Linked DNA regions of Aromatoleum petrolei. The main gene of each other region encodes a partner of the protein of the gene in region 2 in a complex. Links are inferred from orthologs where the notes say so. Each region holds a gene or a part of one and is shown on either strand. Other genes may lie near its edges.

Region 1 (6,241 bases), 190 kb from region 2 along the record:
GTGGCGGGGCGGATTACGCGAGGCTTTCCGAGCTGCTCGGTGAGATCAGGGGGCTGCAACGGGAGCTGGCGACGTTTTCCCGAGCGGGCACGCCCGATCCTGCGGGTGGCCGCCGCGCCCTTGGGTGCATTGACGATTCCGTTATCGCGTGCATCGGGCGCGTTCGTGAAACGCTTGCGACACTCGAGGACGCGCGCGACTGCCGCCCGCTGCTCCATGCGGTGCGCGACCTTGCCGGCGGTCTCTTGGATCAGCTCCAGCACAGCCTGGCCGAATGCGATGGAGACTGCGAGGGCGCCGGGCAGTCCGATGTCGCTGCCGCGCTCCGGTTGCGGCTCGTTCGTGCCGGAGCCGAGCGCGTGATTTGGGAGCGATGCAGCGGTGGGCCGCCGCATCCCCATGTGTGGCGCTGGCTGGGGGTGGCTTTCCTGCACGCGGTGCGCGAGCGCGACCCCGCGATCGAAAGCCCGACGCTGGCGGAAACGGGGGCCGAAGCGTCAGTCGAATTCCACTACGTAAAAGCACTTGCTGCGTGCACTGCGTCGCTCGATGTCCTGGCGCCGCGATTGCTGAGTTCCGTGGGTCGATTGCTGAACCAGGCCGTACCCGTTGCGAGTTTCGAGCCCGCTGCCTTCAAGGGGGCAACCCATTGGGTCGCACCGCAGGAGGGGAGCGGCCCATGCCGACTCGTCGGCCAAGTGGAGGCTATGGCGGGGGCTTGGTTCCTCTCGCCCGGATTCGCTCCGGAGATGTTCCGTGAAGCCCGGACTCGCGCCATCGGCGACGAACAGCCCTCGGCTTTCTCGTCGGACGGCAGAACCGCGTCGCTACACCTCCAGGCCCTGGATCATCTCCTGCGGCATTGGTCCGCGGCCCTGCCAGTCAGGCGTCACCGGCGCCACCTGATCGAGGGCGTGCTTGCGGCTGTCGCCGGTATCGACGAACTGCGAAAAGTGTTCGGGGGCGAACACGGCGTTCGCAGGGAAGAATGGCGCCTTCGCGACCTCAGTCGTGGCGGGGTGGGGGCGATTGCTGCGAACGGCTCGGTAAGCATTGGCCAACTCGTCGGGATTCATCCCGTCGACGGGCAGGGGTGGCAGCTTGCCTTGGTGCGGCGATCCTGGGCTCGGGACGACGACAGTGCGCACCTGGGATTGGAGATCCTGTCGCGCAAACCGATGCTCGCCCATGTGGACGACGGGCGCCGGCCCGCGGACGTGCTGCTGTGCGACCCGCTGCGACGCGGGGAAGCTGTGCGGGTGATTGCGCCCCCGCGTGAGTTTGGCGCCCCCGACCTGCCTCTATTTGTCACGGGCAACGGCGGTGTGCAGAAACTCAAACCCCTAGATGCCTGCTATACGGGGGAAGGATTCGAGCTACGCGTCTATCAGGTCCTCTGATGATGTTGCACGCGCACCACCGACGATCCCCCTGAAGGGAGTGTTCGTCGCAGCCAGGAGCGAGCAGGCGACATCGACGCGCGGCGCGATGCCCATTAAACTTGGATTGTTCCCCCGACAGACGAACGCATCGCAAACCTGCGACGACAGGTGAGGCCATGAGCATCCCCGAAAAAATCCGGCAATGCCATCCTGCGTTGACCGCGCTGCGGCGCGACATCCACGCTCATCCCGAACTCGCATTCGAAGAACACCGCACCGCGGAGCTCGTCGCACGCCGCCTTGAAGTCTTGGGTATCGACGTGCATCGCGGCCTGGGCGGCACCGGGGTCGTCGGCGTGCTCAAGGCCGGACGCAGCCTGCGTGCCATCGGCCTGCGCGCCGATATGGATGCCCTGCCCATTCAGGAACGCAACGACTTCGCGCACGTATCGCAGCACGCCGGCTGCATGCATGCCTGCGGCCACGACGGTCACACGACGATGCTGCTCGGTGCCGCCGAGGTGCTCGCAGCTCACCCCGACTTCGACGGGACTGCGTATTTCATCTTCCAGCCCGCGGAAGAGGGCGAGGGCGGCGCCGACTCGATGGTCGACGACGGCCTCTTCGAGCGTTTTCCGATGGCCTCCATCTTCGGCATGCACAACTGGCCGGGCCTGCCCGCCGGCCACTTTGCCGTGCATGACGGGCCCGTGATGGCGAGTGCGGACCGTTTCGACATCGAGATCCGCGGCCAGGGGGCGCATGGCGCGATGCCGCACCTCGGCACCGACTCCATCATTGCCGGTGCCGCGCTGGTGCAGGCGCTTCAAACCGTTGTCAGCCGCACCCTCGATCCCCTCGATTCGGCCGTTGTGTCCGTGACGCAGTTCCATGCCGGCGAAGCCTACAACGTCATTCCGGATCGGGCGAAGCTGTGTGGCACCGTGCGTGCCTTCAGCGCGGCCGTGCAGGACCGCATCGAGGCGGCTATCGCGCGTATTGCCCAGGGTGTCGCCGCGAGCCACGGCGTCAATGTCGAGGTCGATTATCGCCGCGGCTATCCGCCGACGATCAACACCCCGGATGAGGCCGAGCTCTGTGCCGCGGTGGTGGGTAGCCTCCCTGGTGCGAGCGTGCTGACCGACCTGCCTCCGAGCATGGGGGCTGAAGACTTTGCCTTCTACCTGCGCCACAAGCCGGGGTGCTATGTGTGGATAGGCAACGGTCCCGGCGAGGGTGGATGCACACTCCACAACCCGCACTACGATTTCAACGACGCGATCATTCCGTTCGGCGTCGCCTACTGGGTCGAACTCGTAAGGCGCCTGTTGCCCAAAGCCTGAACCTTTGGCGGTACGCGCCGTCCACCCGCGCATGAATACCCTACGCCTCGCCCTGCGCATGATGATGCGCGACCTGCGGGCGGGGGAGCTCCACCTGTTGGGCCTTGCCATCGTGATTGCGGTGGCCTGCCTGACCAGCGTGGGCTTCCTCGCCGACCGCGTCGGCCGCGGACTCGATCGCGAAGCGAACCAGTTGTTGGGCGGCGATCTGCTGCTGAGGGCCGATCACCCGTGGGACGAAAGCTATCGCAGCGAGGCAGGGCGCCTGGGGCTGCGGCATACCGGCACAGTGTTGTTCACCAGCATGGTGAGCACCGAAACCGCGGCGCAGCTGGCTGGTGTGAAAGTCGTCGGCGCAGGCTACCCACTGCGCGGCCACATCCGGATCGCGACGGAGCCCGCTCACGTTGACGCCATCGTCGATCGCATCCCCGCGCGCGGCGAGGTCTGGCTCGACGAGCGCCTGCAGGCCGCGCTCGGCGTGGCGGTCGGTGACCGCGTCGGGCTGGGGCGCCTGGAGTTAAAGGTCGGGGGAACGGTGACCTTCGAGTCCGACCGTGGGGCCAATTTCTTCAGCCTGCTTCCCCGCGCTATTTTCAATGTCGAAGACCTTGCAGAGTCAGGCCTTCTGATTCAGGGCAGCCGGGCAACGTGGCGACTCCACGTCGCAGGCGAGCCCGACGCCGTCGCTGCATTCGAGCGTTGGGCGAAAACCCGTTTGGGGCGCGGCGAAACGCTCGAGAGCATCGAGAATGCCCGGCCCGAAGTGCGCAATGCCCTCGACCAGGCCCAACGCTTCCTGCGCCTCGCGGCACTTCTGACGGTGATCCTCGCGGCCGTTGCGATAGGTATCTCCGCCCGTCGCTTCATGCAGAGACACCTGGACGCCTGTGCGGTGTTGCGTTGCCTGGGAGCTCGGCAGACGCAGGTCGTGTCGATCGTCGTGGGTGAATTCGCGTTGTTCGGACTGGCAGCGGCGGCGCTCGGCGCATCGCTCGGTTGGGCGGTGCAACTGGGGTTGGCGCGGATCCTCGTCCAGATCATGAACACCACCTTGCCTTCTCCCTCGCTTGTGCCCTTCGCCCACGGGATCGCTGTTGGGGTAATGCTGCTTGTTGGATTCGTTCTTCCCCAGCTCCTGCGCCTCGGTCGCGTCTCGACCCTTCGCGTCCTGCGACGCGAGATCGTGCTGGTGGAAGGACGCAGTGCGTCCGCGTGGGGGGCAGGCGTCTTGGCCTTGCTGGTCCTCGTATTCTGGATCGCCCAAGACCTGCGGCTTGGTGCGCAGGTTGCTGGTGGCTTCGCCATTGCGCTTGCCCTGTACGCCGCATTTGCCGCGGGATTCCTGCACCTTCTGGGCCGCTTGAGGGGAATCGCGTCACTTGGCGGAGGCGGTTGGCGGTATGGCATCGCGTCTCTTGTGCGCAGGACTGGCGCGAGCGTTGTCCAGATCGTCGCGCTGGGAGTGGGCATGACGGCCCTGTTGCTGCTCTCCATCGTCCGCGCCGACCTGCTCGACGACTGGCGCGGGATGACGCCGCCCGACGCACCCAACCGTTTCGTGATCAACATCCAGCCGGATCAGCGCGAAGCATTGTCGACCTCGTTTCTCGCCCGTGGACTCCCGGAACCGGATATTCGTCCGATGATTCGTGGCCGACTGGAGTCGATCAACGGGAAATCGGTTCGCCCGGACGACTACGATAACGAGCGCACGCGACGCCTTGCGGAGCGGGAATTCAATCTGAGCTACGGAAGCGGGCTGCCCGACGGGAACGTTGTGGTCGGCGGGCGCTGGCACGGGACGGATACTGCTGCGCAGTTCTCGGTCGAACGCGGTCTGGCGGAGACGTTTTCGCTAAAGGTGGGAGATCGCGTGCGCTTCAACGTCGCCGGCCGCCTTGTCGAGGCTCCCATCACCAGCATCCGTGATCTCAAGTGGGATTCGATGCGTGTGAATTTCTTCTTCATCGCCTCGCCGGGTGTGCTGGAGGAAGATCCGGCAAGTCTCATCACCAGCTTCCGCTTGCCTCCGGGTGATCAGCGATTCACGACCGACTTGGTGAGGGAGTTTCCGAATCTGTCGATCATCGACATCGACTCAGTCATCGCCCAGATGCGTGCGATGACCGACAAGCTCATCCTCATCGTCGAGAGTGTATTCGCGTTCGCGGTGTTGTCGGGCTTCCTCGTGCTCTTTTCGGCGCTGCAGTCGACGCATGACGAGCGTGATTACGAACTTGCGATGCTGCGAACCTTGGGAGCCCGCAACGCTCATTTGCGTCGGGCGCTGGTGACAGAGTTTGTCGCGCTTGCCGGACTCGCCTGTGGGCTTGCCGGCGGTGGGGCTGCCATCTTGGGATGGATTCTCGCGCGCTACGCGTTCGACATGCCCTATGTGCCCAATCCTGTGTCTCTGGGGGGGGCAATGCTTGCAAGCGCTTTCACGGTGGTCGCGGCAGGATGGATCGGGACCCGCAAGCTTCTTGCCCGTTCGCCTACGGCAAGTTTGCGTCGCTTGGCATGATGACATAACAGCGACGAACAACATTCATTTCAATGTAGTTCTCAAAAAAAAGACACTGAAATCGGTGTGGTTTCTGAAAACGAGAAAGGCGCCATTCGGCGCCTTTCTTTGTTTCCTCTCAAGACGTACTCGCTTACTTTACGTGGCAGGTCATACAGATTTGGCTACCGTCGGCTGTGACCCTAAGGAAGGTCGGCAGGAAGGTCGAGGTCGTCCCGGGAACTCCGTGTGGATCATGACACGAAGCACACTCCACCTCGTAGCCATTGCCGGAGTCATAGAACCGCAGTTCGTCCTTGTCGGGGCGATTGTCACCGTCCTTGTCGAAGAACCGGATGTTCTGGTAGGTGCCTGTAGGAACATTCCAGTCGCTCCCTGCCGGCAGCTTGACGCCGACCGGGTGGTCGTTGGTGAGATCGGTCCCGATTGCGAAGACCTGGAAGTTCGTGGCAGCTGCGGTCTTGCCTGGGGAGTGACAGCTGAGACAGCTCGTTTCGCTGTTCGGGTCGGAATTCAAGCCTTGGTGCGTGACCGCGTCGGGGTCGCCACCGTTCCGTCGCCACGTGTCCAGCAAGGTCTCGGCGGTTGCAGCGGACGGGTCCAGCGCCAAGGCGCCGTTGTATCCACCCGAGCCAGGCATGTTCACGATCGAGTCCACTGCTGTCTGGCCGTCGTGGCAGGAGAGGCAGGTCAGCGAATTCGGGCCGGGCTGCGTTGCATCCTGAGACAACGTTTGCTGGTTGTAGAGCGTGTAGGTGGTCGTGCGGACCGTCCGGTTCCACAAGGGTGCGCTGATATTCGTGTTCGCGGCGTGGGGCGTGTGACAGTAGACGCACACCTGCTGATAGTCGTTGCGGTATGCGTCCATCATGCCTGCATTGAGCGCGCTTCCATCGGTGGGGCGCTGCGTCAGGTTGTGTCGCGTGTTGCCAATCGTTCCTTGGTTCGAGAATTTAGTCGGTCGGTCCAATCCCGCCAGCGCAGAGCCG
Region 2 (7,727 bases):
GCACGCTCCGTTTCGCGTCCGGTGGCACGCCTGGTCCGCGGCGTCGGGCAGATGGCCAACGGTGCGCTCGACGTCGCGATCCCCGAACACGCCACCAGCCAAGAGCTCTCAGCGCTGGAACGCGGCTTCAATACGATGGCGCACGCGATCTCCGAGAACCACCGAACCCTGCAGTTGCGCATCGACGACGCAACCGCACTGCTCGCATATCAGGCACAGCACGATCCGCTGACGGGTTTGCCGAACCGCCGCGTCTTCGAACAGAAACTCGACGAGTGCGTGGTGGCGTCCCGCAGGGCGGGCGATCATGGGGCGCTGTGCTTCATCGACCTCGACCGCTTCAAGATCGTTAATGACACCTGCGGCCACGCCGCCGGCGACGACCTGCTGATGCGCATCGCGCTCCTGATCCAGCAGCGCGTACGCGAACAGGACATCATCTGCCGCATCGGCGGCGACGAGTTCGCGCTGATCCTGCGCGGCTGCAGCCCATCCGACGCCCTCGACATCGCGGATGAACTGCGCGCCAGCATCGCCTCGTTCGACTTCGAATGGCACGGACGCCATTTTTCGATTGGCGCCAGCGTCGGAATGGCCTACATCGACGGCAGCCACACGGACCCCTCGGACATCCTCATCGCGGCCGACGCCGCGTGCTACGAGGCCAAGCGCAGCGGCCGCAACCGCGTCGTGCGCTATCCGCTCGAAGCGGAACATCAGAATTCACCCGCGCTTGAAGGACCGGACAGCGCCGAGGCGGTCTGAGCCCGCCCTGGTGCCCGCAACTGCCCTCGCATGCTGTGCTGCGGCAAACACGGCTTCGCGTATACTCGCGGCGCCCCGATCATGCCCGTCGACCACTACGAAAACTTTCCTGTCGCGTCACTCCTGCTTCCGGCCCGCCTGCGCGAGCCCGTGGAGGCGATCTATGCGTTCGCCCGCAGTGCGGACGACATCGCCGACGAAGGCGACGCGGCACCCATCGCGCGCCTGGCGCGCCTCAACGACTACCGCATCGAACTGAACGCGATCGAAGCCGGCCAGGCGCCGCGCGACGCCTCGCTCGCACCGATTTTCACCCGCCTCGCAAAAAACATCCGCGCACACAAACTGCCGCTGCAGTGCTTCCGCGACCTGCTTGACGCCTTCAGCCAAGACGTGGGCAAGACCCGCTATGCCGACTTCGCCGAGCTGCTCGACTACTGCCGCCGCTCCGCGAATCCGGTCGGGCGGCTACTGCTGCACCTCTACGACGCCGCGACGCCGGACAACCTGCGTCGCTCCGACCTCATCTGCACGAGCCTGCAGCTCATCAACTTCTGGCAGGACGTCGCGATCGACTGGCGCAAACGCCGCATCTATCTGCCGCAAGCCGACATGGCCCGCTTCGGCTTAAGCGAAGACCATATCGACCGCACCCGTTGCGACGATGCATGGCGTGCCCTGATGGACTTCGAAGTGCAACGTGCGCGGGCGATGATGGTCGAAGGGGCGCCCCTCGCGCGGCAACTGCCCGGACGCGTCGGCTGGGAACTGCGCCTGATGGTGCTGGGCGGTCTGCGCATCCTCGAACGCATCGAGCGCGCGGGCTACGACGTGTTCCGGCACCGCCCCACCCTCACCCGCAGCGACTGGCCGCGACTCGCCTGGCGCGCCGTGCATTACTCGAGAATCCGATGAATCCGCACGATTATTGTCACGACAAGGCTGCGAAGAGCGGCTCCAGCTTCTACTACAGCTTCATGTTCCTACCGCCGGAGCGCCGCCAGGCCATCACGGCCCTGTACGCGTTCTGCCGCGAGGTGGATGACGTCGTCGACGAATGCCACGACGTGCAAGTCGCGCAGACCAAGCTCGACTGGTGGCGCAAGGAGGTGTCGCGGGCTTATGAGGGTTCCCCCAGCCATCCGGTGGGGTTCGCGCTGAAGGACGTCAGCGCGCGCTTCAACCTTCCGCTCGAACAGCTGCTCGAAATCATCGACGGCATGGAGATGGACCTCACGCAGAGCCGCTATCTCGACTTCAAGGGCCTGCAGCTCTACTGCTACCGCGTCGCCAGTGTCGTTGGGCTCCTCGCCGCTGAGATTTTCGGCTACCGCGAGCGGCAGACGCTGAAGTACGCGCACGACCTCGGCATGGCCTTCCAGCTCACCAATATCATCCGCGACGTCGGCGAGGACGCGCGCCGCGGCCGCATCTACCTGCCGATCGAGGACCTGCAGCGCTTCAAGGTGCCCGCGAGCCAGATCATGGAAGGCCGCGATGACGACAACTTCCGCGCGCTGATGGCCTTCCAGGCCGAGCGCGCGGAGAAGTACTACGACCAGGCTCTCGCCCAACTGCCCGCGGCCGACCGCAAGAGCCAGCGGCCCGGCTTGGTGATGGCCGCGATCTACCGCACCCTGCTGCGCGAAATCGCCAGCGACGGCTTCGTGGTGCTCGACCGCCGCACCTCGCTCACACCGGTGCGCAAACTGTGGATCGCCGGCAAGACCTGGGTGCGTGCATGACGAAGGGACGCAGCCTGCGATGAACCATCCGGTCGCGGTCATCGGCGCCGGCTACGCCGGCCTCGCCTGCGCGGTCGAACTCGCCCGGCGCGGCGTGCAGGTGACCGTGTTCGAACGCTCGCACACGCTCGGCGGACGCGCGCGCGCAGTCGCGAAGGACGGCTGGCGCGTCGACAACGGCCAGCACATCCTGCTCGGCGCCTATGGCGAATTGCTGCGCCTGTTGCGCATGACCGGCGGCTCGCCCAAGGAGCTGGCCCACCTGCCGCTCACCCTGCACACGCCCGGGCAGCTGCACCTGCAGGCTGCTCGCCTGCCGGCCCCACTGCATCTGGCGCTCGGCCTGCTGACCGCGAAAGGGCTGAGCTGGGGTGACCGGCTCGCGATGCTGCGCCTGATGCGCGTACTGAAGAAGCGGCGCTTCCGCGTCGACTCGGGGCAGAGCGTGGCGGCGCTGCTGCACGAACTACGCCAGCCCCAGCACCTCGTCCGGCTGGTGTGGGAGCCACTGTGCGTCGCCGCGCTGAACACGCCACTGGACGAGGCTTCTGCGCAAGTGTTCGCGAACGTGCTGCGCGACAGCCTCGGCGCCGGCGCGGCTGCGAGCGAACTGCTGATCCCGCGCGTCGACCTGTCCGAGCTCTTCCCCGTGCCAGCGGCGCGCTACCTCGCCGTGCGGCGCGGCAAGCTGCGTACGGGCACACCGGTCGAAGCGATCCATCAGGTGCAGGACGGTTTTCGCCTGGAGGGCGACCCGTCGCCGCGACAGGTGTATTCGCAGGTGGTACTGGCGACCGCCCCCCACCACGCCACAGCGCTGCTCGATTCCGTCGGCAATTGCGAGCGGCTGTCGGCGATGATCGCTGCGCTGCCCAGCGAGCCGATCACCACCGTCTACCTCGCACTCGGGCAGACCACGCGCCTGTCTTACCCGATGATCGGCCTCACACACGGGCCCGCGCAGTGGGCCTTCGACCGCGGCCAGCTCGGCGGGCCGCAGGGTCTTCTCGCCTGCGTCATCAGCACGCGTGGACCGCACGACGCGCTGTCGCGCGAAGATCTGCTGCTCGCCGTGCACGCGCAGCTCGAGCAGGAACTCGGTCAGCGCCTGCCACCACTCGAATGGTCGCAGGTCATCACCGAAAAGCGCGCAACGTTCGCCTGCCAACCCGGTATCTCGCGCCCCGGGGCGCAAACCCCCGTGCCCGGGCTCTGGCTCGCCGGGGACTACCTCGATTCGGATTACCCAGCGACGCTGGAATCGGCCGTGCGCTCGGGCATCAATGCGGCCTCGCGCGTGCTGCGCCGCTTCGCCAGCACTGCGGCCTGATCCGTCCGGCTCGGTCAGGATGCGCGCAGGGCCGGTTCGCTGAGCCGCCCCGCCTGCATGTGCAGAACGCGGCCGCAACGAGCCGCGAGTGACTCGTCATGCGTGACGAGGATCAGCGTGGTGCCGGATTCACGGTTCAGCGCGAACATCAGTTCGATCACCGCTTCGCCCGTCGCCGCATCGAGATTGCCGGTGGGCTCGTCGGCGAGGAGCAGGCGCGGATCGGGTGCGAAGGCGCGCGCCAGCGCGACGCGCTGCTGCTCGCCGCCGGAAAGGTGCTTGGGATAATGCCGCAGGCGGCCGCCGAGGCCCACCCGCTCGAGCCACTTGCGCGCCGTGGCCGCGGCGTCTCGGGCGCCGGCGAGCTCCAGCGGGAGCATGACGTTCTCCAACGCCGTCAACGCCGGCAGCAGCTGGAACGCCTGGAATACGAAGCCGATCGCCTCGCCGCGCAGCGCTGCGCGGTCATCCTCGCTGAGCGCAAACAGGTCCCGGCCGAGAATATGCACGCTGCCCGCGCTGGGAACATCCAGCCCGGCCAGCAATCCGAGGAGGGTCGATTTGCCCGAGCCGGAGGCGCCGACGATCGCGACGGACTCGCCGGCCGCGACGCCGAACGACACATCCTGCAGAATCTGGAGCATCCCCTGGCCGTCGGCCAGTTCGACACTCTTGGACAGGCCCGAGACCTGCATCACCGGAACGGAGAACTCAATGCCGCTGCGATCCATCGTGACCTTCTTCTTTGCAATCCTGTTGTCGGGCGCCGCCCAGGCGGCGACGATACTCGTGTGGGGCGATAGCCTGTCGGCCGGCTACGGCCTGCGGCCGCAGCAAGACTGGCCCACCCTGTTGCAGACGCGACTTGTGCGCGAAGGGTTCCGTCATACCGTGATCAACGGCTCCGTCAGCGGCGAAACCACGGCCGGAGGGCGCACGCGCCTGAGCGCGGCACTCGACCGGCACAAACCCGCTCTCGTCATCCTGGAGCTCGGTGCCAACGACGGCCTGCGCGGACTGCAACCCGCGCTGATGGGCGAAAACCTCAGCGCGATGATCCAGGCGGCACGCGGCAAGGGTGCGAAGGTGCTGCTCGTGGGCATGCAGTTGCCGCCCAACTACGGCCCCGCCTACACACGGCGTTTCCAGCAGACCTTCGCCGAGGTCGCGCGCAACGAGAAGGTGCCCCTCATCCCCTTCCTCCTCGACGGCTTTGCCGACAAGCCGGACCTTTTCCAGCCCGACGGCATCCATCCGACCGCCGAGGCCCAACCGCTGATCCTCGAAACCGTATGGAGGGGGCTGAAGGGCCTGCTCAAGGGCTGAAGCAGTCGGCCGGGCCGGGGCGCGCCCCGGCCCGCAGCGACTTCATTCGACGCGCAGCACCACCTCGCCCGCGACCATGCGGCCGATGACGTGGCCCTCGCTGCCCTGCTCCGCGCGGATCGCCGCCAGCACCGCCTCGACGCCGGGCTCGGCGCAGGCGATCAGCAGGCCGCCACTGGTCTGCGGGTCGGTGATGAACTTGCGTTGCCACTCGGGCGCGGCGGCCGCCATTCTCACGTCCTCGCCGTAGCTCGCCCAGTTGCGCGTGGAGGCGCCGGTGGCGACGCCGTCGCGCACGAGCTTCTCGGCTGCGGCGATTTTTGGCAGCGCATCGAAATTCACCGTCGCGCCGAGCTTCGAGCCGCGGCAGATCTCCAGCAGGTGCCCCGCCAGCCCGAAGCCGGTGACGTCGGTCACCGCATGCACGCCCCCCATGCCGGCGAGGCGTGCGCCGACGCGATTGAGCAGCGTCGTCCAGCGCAGCATCTCGGCGTAGTCGGCATCCGCCAGCAGCCCCTTCTTGAGGCCCGCGGAGAGGATGCCGATGCCCAGCGGTTTGGTCAGGATCAGCACGTCGCCCGCCTGCGCGCCGGCGTTCTTCTTGACCTCGGCCGGATCGACGACACCCAGCCCGACGAGGCCGTAGATCGGCTCCAGCACGTCGATGGAATGGCCGCCGGCGATCGGAATACCGGCGTCACGACACACCGAGGCGCCGCCCTCGAGGATGCGGCCGATGACTTCCGGCGGCAGCTTGTCGAGGGGCATGCCCACGAGCGCCAGCGCCATGATCGGGCGCCCGCCCATCGCGTACACGTCGGACAGCGCATTGGTCGCGGCGATGCGGCCGAAATCGTAGGGATCGTCGACGATGGGGGTGAAGAAATCGGTCGTCGCGACGATGGCCTGCCGCTCGTTCAGCTGGTACACGGCCGCATCGTCGGCGGTTTCGGTGCCCACCAGCAGCTCGGGCGGGACAATGCCGGCCGGCGCGTGCGCGAGGAGTTTCGACAGCACCGCGGGAGCGATTTTGCAGCCGCATCCGCCGCCGTGGGAGAATTGCGTAAGTTTGATCTGATCCATGGATTCCGAGGGGGAAAGACGGCCGTCCGGCGAGCACCGGCGCGCCGCGACAAGGCATGAAAAAAGGCATCGCGACCGTAGCACAGCTGGACACCTTTGACGAGTTCATCGACGCCCGCAGCCCCGCGGAATTCGAGGAAGACCACATCCCGGGCGCGATCAGCTGCCCGGTGCTGGACAACGAGCAACGCGCCATCGTCGGCACCATCTACAAGCAGCAGTCGGCGTTCGAGGCGCGCCGCATCGGCGCCGCGATGGTCGCCGAGAACATCGCCCGCCACCTGCGCGAGCGCTTCCAGGACAAGCCCAAGGACTGGCGCCCGCTCGTCTACTGCTGGCGCGGCGGCCAGCGCAGCGGCTCCTTCGTGACCTGGCTGCGGCTCATCGGCTGGGATGCGTGCCAGCTCGAAGGCGGCTACAAGAACTGGCGCCGCATGGTCGTCACCGAACTGGAAACCCTGCCGCAGCGCTTCGACCTGCGCGTGCTCTGCGGGGCCACCGGCAGCGGCAAGACGCGCGTGCTCGAGCAGCTCGCGGCGCTCGGCGCGCAGGTGCTCGACCTGGAGGATCTCGCCGCGCACAAGGGGTCGGTGCTGGGCGCCCTACCCGACCGTCCGCAGCCGACGCAGAAGTCCTTCGAGACCCGCCTGTACGAGAAACTGCACGGCTTCGATCCTGCACGCCCGGTGTTCGTCGAGGCCGAAAGCCGCAAGATCGGCCGCATCCACCTGCCCGAGGGCCTGATCGCGCACATGCGGGCGAGCGCCTGCGTCGCGATCGAGGCCGCCCGCGACGCGCGCATCGAATTCCTGGTGCGCGACTACGACTACCTCGGCGACGATGTGCCCGATCTCCAGAACCGCATCGAATTCCTGCGCGGCCTGCAGAGCAACGAAGTGCTGGAACGCTGGAAGGAGCTCGCCCGGCAGCGCGACCTGCACACGCTGTACGGCGAGTTCATCGACCTGCATTACGACCCGCTCTACCGGCGTTCGCAGAACCGCAACTTCGCGCGCTTCCCCGACGCCCCAAGCTTCGCCTGCGATGACCTCACGCCCGCGGGCATCCACGGACTGGCGCAACGGATCCTGGCTGCGCAGGCCTGAGCCGGTTCACACGCTGGTCACGCTGAGCCCGAACTTGTCGATGCGGTAGCGCAAAGTATCGCGGCTGATGCCCAGCACGCGGGCCGCGCGCGACACGTTCCAGCCGGTTCCACGCAGCGCATCGAGGAGGGCGCGGCGCTCCAGGTCCTCCAGCGTCTGCGGCGCAGCGGGCGCTGCCGACGCTGCGGGTGCTGACTCCAGCACTCCATGCGCGAGCGAGGGCACGCTGACCCCGGTCGACAGCGACAGCTGAGAAATATCTATGGTCGGCCCCGTTGCCAGCAGCACGGCCTGCTCCAGCACGTTGCGCAACTCGCGCACATTGCCCGGCCAGCGGTGCGTAAGCATCAGCGTCTCCGCGTCCCGCGTCAG

The links. The genes of interacting proteins can lie anywhere in the genome.
Region 1: the proteins of ToN1_RS04120 (region 2) and ToN1_RS04960 are in contact, whole or in part, in a cryo-EM structure (PDB 9GE8), measured with the Escherichia coli proteins. The link is inferred for Aromatoleum petrolei from one-to-one orthologs.

What each region holds. Positions count from the first base shown.
Region 1 is NZ_CP059560.1:1,091,679-1,097,919, reverse strand. What follows is about bases 2,449-5,504. They hold ToN1_RS04960 (ABC transporter permease), read left to right. Parts: upstream 2,449-2,756; coding sequence 2,757-5,252; downstream 5,253-5,504. Other genes in these bases: ToN1_RS04955 (cytochrome c3 family protein), read right to left, coding at 5,386-5,504; ToN1_RS04965 (M20 aminoacylase family protein), read left to right, coding at 2,449-2,725. Also shown: ToN1_RS04970 (hypothetical protein), read left to right, coding at 1-1,400; more of ToN1_RS04965, read left to right, coding at 1,559-2,448; more of ToN1_RS04955, read right to left, coding at 5,505-6,241.
Region 2 is NZ_CP059560.1:902,836-910,562, forward strand. Bases 2,714-5,608 are described here. They hold ToN1_RS04120 (ABC transporter ATP-binding protein), read right to left. Parts: upstream 4,572-5,608; coding sequence 3,855-4,571; downstream 2,714-3,854. Other genes in these bases: hpnE (hydroxysqualene dehydroxylase HpnE), read left to right, coding at 2,714-3,840; ToN1_RS04125 (arylesterase), read left to right, coding at 4,555-5,166; selD (selenide, water dikinase SelD), read right to left, coding at 5,209-5,608. Outside these bases: ToN1_RS04100 (sensor domain-containing diguanylate cyclase), read left to right, coding at 1-765; squalene synthase HpnC, read left to right, coding at 847-1,680; presqualene diphosphate synthase HpnD, read left to right, coding at 1,677-2,510; more of hpnE, read left to right, coding at 2,530-2,713; more of selD, read right to left, coding at 5,609-6,249; tRNA 2-selenouridine(34) synthase MnmH, read left to right, coding at 6,306-7,355; ToN1_RS04140 (sigma-54-dependent transcriptional regulator), read right to left, coding at 7,362-7,727.